DNA from 2 places in the Rhizobium sp. CG4 genome. Region 2 is predicted to be linked to the other one. Evidence: riboswitches for the same ligand, from Rfam matches in the RefSeq annotation. Region 2 holds a riboswitch; the other holds the start of a gene.
What was found. A riboswitch is a leader RNA that binds a small molecule or an ion and turns the genes downstream of it on or off. The one in region 2 is predicted to bind S-adenosylmethionine.
Positions count from the first base shown of each region.

Region 1: another riboswitch for S-adenosylmethionine. It lies ahead of metA (homoserine O-acetyltransferase MetA); the one in region 2 lies ahead of HGO37_RS11355 (O-succinylhomoserine sulfhydrylase).

Region 1 is NZ_JABAEG010000005.1:142,510-144,906, forward strand. It holds gene HGO37_RS16070 (ABC-F family ATP-binding cassette domain-containing protein) at 1-519, opposite strand, end outside; gene HGO37_RS16075 (thiamine diphosphokinase) at 523-1,176, opposite strand; SAM riboswitch at 1,266-1,342, shown strand; gene metA (homoserine O-acetyltransferase MetA) at 1,443-2,360, shown strand.
Region 2 is NZ_JABAEG010000003.1:232,657-235,053, reverse strand. It holds gene HGO37_RS11360 (2'-deoxycytidine 5'-triphosphate deaminase) at 1-808, opposite strand, end outside; SAM riboswitch at 886-964, shown strand; gene HGO37_RS11355 (O-succinylhomoserine sulfhydrylase) at 1,008-2,192, shown strand; gene apaG (Co2+/Mg2+ efflux facilitator ApaG/CorD) at 2,378-2,397, shown strand, end outside.

The sequences.
Region 1 (2,397 bases), on a different contig from region 2:
CGAAATCAGAACCAGTGCACTGCGGCTTTTCTGCAGTTCCTCTTCCAGCCATTCGATTGTCGGCAGATCCAGATGGTTGGTCGGCTCGTCCAGCATCAGGATGTCGGGTTCAGGTGCCATGACGCGAGCGAGCGCCGCACGGCGGGCTTCGCCGCCGGAGAGACTATTAGGATTCTCCTGCCCCGTCAGGCCAAGGTGGTTAAGCAGATATGTAACCCGATAAGGATCATCGCCCGGTCCAAGCCCTTCTTCGGCATAGGCCTGTACGGTGTCGTAACCACTAAAATCCGGTGCCTGCTCAAGATAACGGATGGTTGAGGAGGGGTGTCTGAACACCTCGCCGGATTGCGCTTCGACCAGGCCGGCGGCAATTTTCATCAGCGTGGACTTGCCGGAACCATTGCGACCAACGAGGCAGATACGGTCACCCGGTTCCACTTGCAGGTTGGCACCGTTCAGCAGCGGTGTAACGCCAAAGGTCAGCGTGATATCGTCAAGTTTCAAAATGGGAGGCGCCAAGGCTCAGGCTCCAGTCATGTCATAAGGGCGGGCAAGGATGATGGCTCTGCCATTTTTCAGGGAGAAGCGCACCGGACCTTCCGCAACGTTGGAAATTGTGCGGGATGTGCCGAAGGTCAGCGAATAGTCATTCAACGGATAACGGGCGTTCTCGATGTCAAGGCCGTCAAGATCGCTGAAACCGAGAACGGAAAACAGCGAACCGGCGGGTAAGTCGAGTGCTTTCTCGCCACCGGATACCAAGGGGTAGGCCTCTTCTTCACCCGATAGAAGGGTGACATCGTAACCTTTTTCCTTAAGGCTGATGGCATTCAGCATGTGCTGAAAGGCATGGTCGGTTCGGTCGCCACCCAGTGCGCCAATCAGAACGAGGCTTTGGGCACCACGCTCAATCGCCTGCGAGACAGCGATCTCGCCATCTGTTGCGGCCTTGCTTGCGGGAAAGGTGTGACGCTCCACATCCGGCCATTCGGTGAGAAGAGTGGTGTCGGTGGAATCAAAATCTCCCACCCACAATTCCGGTGTCAGCGATAGCGGCTGCGCATGGCGCATGCCATTGTCGGCTGCGATGACGCGTGTTCCGTCTGCGGCTTTGCGCACGCGCTCGGTCACCGACAGGTTGCCGCCCAGCAGAATTGTAAAGCCCGTTTTTTCCATGCCCCGCCAATAGCCCAAATGTTCGCAGAAGGGAACGGCCAGCGCCCGCAAATGCGGCTATATTGATTTTCGCATCATGCGGGATTATGTAATCTCATAGTGGTGATTTGCCGACCGGCTTGCAGCCACTTTAAAGAAGTCGCTAAAGGGTCGAGGAAACGTGGATTTTCCAAGAACCGGTTGCGATTTCGTTGCCGGTTTTTTTGTTTTGTGCGGTTTGTCCGGGCTGTCTGCCTTGGTTACCCGCCGGATGAGAGTGTTCCAATATGCCCATCAAAATACCCGATACGCTGCCTGCTTTTGAAACCCTCATCAATGAGGGTGTGCGGGTGATGACCGAAACGGCGGCTGTTCGTCAGGATATCCGCCCGTTGCAGATCGGGCTTTTGAACCTCATGCCGAACAAGATCAAAACTGAAATCCAGATGGCGCGCCTAGTCGGCGCATCCCCTTTGCAGGTCGAGTTTTCGCTGGTGCGTATTGGCGGACACCGTGCCAAGAACACCTCTGAAGAGCATCTCTTGTCGTTCTATGAGACCTGGGAAGAGGTCAAGCATCGCAAGTTTGACGGTTTCATCATTACCGGCGCACCGGTCGAGACCATTGCTTACGAGGATGTGACCTACTGGGACGAGATGCAGAAGATTTTTGAGTGGACGCAGACCAATGTCCATTCAACCCTGAACGTCTGCTGGGGCGCGATGGCGGCCATCTACCATTTCCATGGCGTGCCAAAACATCCGCTCAAGGAAAAGGCGTTTGGTGTTTATCGTCACCGCAATCTTTGCCCGTCGTCCATCTATCTGAACGGTTTTTCCGACGATTTCCAGGTGCCGGTTTCACGCTGGACCGAGGTCCGTCGCGAGGACATTGAAAAGCACCCCGAGCTTGAAATCCTGATGGAATCGGAGGAGATGGGTGTCTGCCTGGTGCATGAAAAGAAGGGCAACCGTCTCTACATGTTCAACCATGTGGAATATGATTCCACATCGCTTTCCGATGAGTATTTCCGGGATGTGAATGCTGGTATTCCGATCAAGGTGCCGCATAATTACTTTCCGCACAATGATCCTGATATCACCCCGCAAAACCGTTGGCGCAGCCATGCCCATCTGTTTTTCGGCAACTGGATCAATGAAATCTATCAGACGACCTATTACGATCTGAACGAAATCGGAAAGTGAAATTTGCCGATTGCGAAGCGATGGGAAATGACGCAAC
Region 2 (2,397 bases):
AAAGCGGTGGCACATGCACAGCCTCTCTGGACACGAGAATATAGAACTCGTCGGGATCAAGGATCAGTTCGGAGCGGCCACGGTTATAAAGAGGCTCCCAGAAATCAAACACATCATGCTGCGCCTTGATGTCGACATCTACCACCGAGGTGTGATGTTTGCCGCGATAACCGATCAGACGGTCCTCGCCAAAACCTTCTAGATCGATCGACAGCGCAATGCCGCCGCCGGATACGTTCGGGGTTTCACTGGCAACCAGGGTTTCAGCCGCGTGCAGTGACAGAAGTTCGGCTTCATTGAGGAGCGCATGGCCGATGCGGAAACGGATTTGCGACAGGCGCGAGCCACGGCGCACAACAATCGGGAACGTGCGCGGGCTGATTTCGAGGTAAAGCGGGCCCTTGTAGCCAGCCGGGATTTTGTCGAACTCCTGCGCGCTATCTGTGATGACCCGGGTAAAGATATCCAGGCGGCCAGTCGAGCTTTTCGGATTGGCAGACGCGGACATTCCGGCGGGCAGATCAACCGTTTCCATCAAGGGCACGATGTAGACACAGCCGGTTTCCAGAACGGCACCGTCACTGAGGTCAATAGCGTGCAACCGCAGGCGCTCGAGTTTGGACATGACTGTGCAATCAGGACCCGGCATGAAGCTGGCACGCACACGATACGCGATTGCACCAAGCCGCAGATCAAGGCTGGCAGGCTGAACCTGGTCGGCATCCAGTGCTGCCTCGCTTTTCAAATTGCCGCTTTCGAACAGGCCGCGGATGGCTCCATCCGTTAAAATACCGGTCGTTCTTTTCATGATACTCACCTGTTGCTTTTCCAACCGACAAAACCAAAACACCGGCATTGACGCAAGCCGTTAACGGGCGTATGCCAATTTTATCCCGTGGTGATTTGGCCGGTCGGCTTGCAGCCACGTTAAATAAGTGGCTAAAAAGACCGGGTGTTCGAAACCGGTCTGCTTTTGCGGCCGGTTTTTTTGTTTGAAGGTGATGGACATGAGCAATAACTGGCGCCCGGCAACGAAACTCGTTCACGGCGGAAGCCTGCGTTCGCAGTTCGGCGAAACATCAGAAGCACTCTACCTGACACAGGGTTTTGTCTACGAAAATTCAGAAGCCGCCGAGGCTCGCTTCAAGGGTGAGACGGAAGGCTTTATTTACGCCCGTTACGCCAGCCCTACCAATGACATGTTCGAAAAACGCATGTGCCTGCTGGAAGGCGCCGAAGAAGCACGCGCCACCGCATCGGGCATGGCTGCTGTTGCCTCCGCCATCCTGTGCCAGTTGAAGGCCGGCGACCATATCGTTGCCGCCCGCGCCCTGTTCGGCTCCTGCCGCTGGGTTGTCGAGACGCTGGCTCCAAAATACGGCATCGAATGCACACTGATCGACGGTCGTGACCTTGCCAACTGGGAAGGCGCCATCCGCCCCAACACCCGACTTTTCTTCCTGGAAAGCCCGACCAACCCGACCCTGGAAGTGGTTGATATTGCCGGTGTTGCCAAGCTGGCCAACCAGATTGGCGCAAAGGTGGTTGTTGACAACGTTTTCGCCACACCGCTTTTCCAGAAGCCGCTGGAATTGGGTGCACATATCGTCGTCTACTCCGCGACCAAGCACATTGATGGTCAGGGCCGCTGCCTTGGCGGTGTCGTGCTTTCCGACAAGAAATGGATCGAAGAAGAGTTCCAGGAATATTACCGTCATACCGGCCCTGCCCTGTCGCCGTTCAATGCATGGACGATGATGAAGGGACTGGAAACATTGGCGCTGCGCGTCAAGCAACAGACCGCCAATGCTACCCGCATTGCCGACTTCCTTGCTGAACAGAAGCAGGTTGCAAAGGTTATCTACCCGGGCCGCAAGGACCACCCGCAGGCAGATATCATTGCCCGCCAGATGACCGGCGGGTCGACCATGGTGGCTTTTGAGTTGAAGGGTGGCAAAGAAGCAGCTTTCGCGCTGCAGAACGCCCTTGATATCGTGAAGATTTCCAACAATCTCGGCGATGCGAAGAGCCTGATCACCCACCCTGGCACCACCACCCACAAAAACCTGACGGATGAAGCCCGTGTCGAAATGGGTATTGCCAGCGGTACGCTGCGTCTGTCCTGCGGCATTGAAGACACTGACGATCTGGTTGATGACTTCGCCCAGGCGCTGTCCAAGGTCTCGGCCTGATACCAAACGAAGCCGTGCTCTCCATCAAGCACGGCTTTTTACTTCGCCCTAAATTTACCTTCTATTTCAGCATTTAATCTACTATCCGACATTGTCAGCGTTCGGTACCGCCTGTTTTATGTCAATTCTTGACGAATACCGGATGTTATAGTGTAGAATAAAGCAGATCATTAAAGGTAGCGCGTATGTATCGTGCAACGACAAA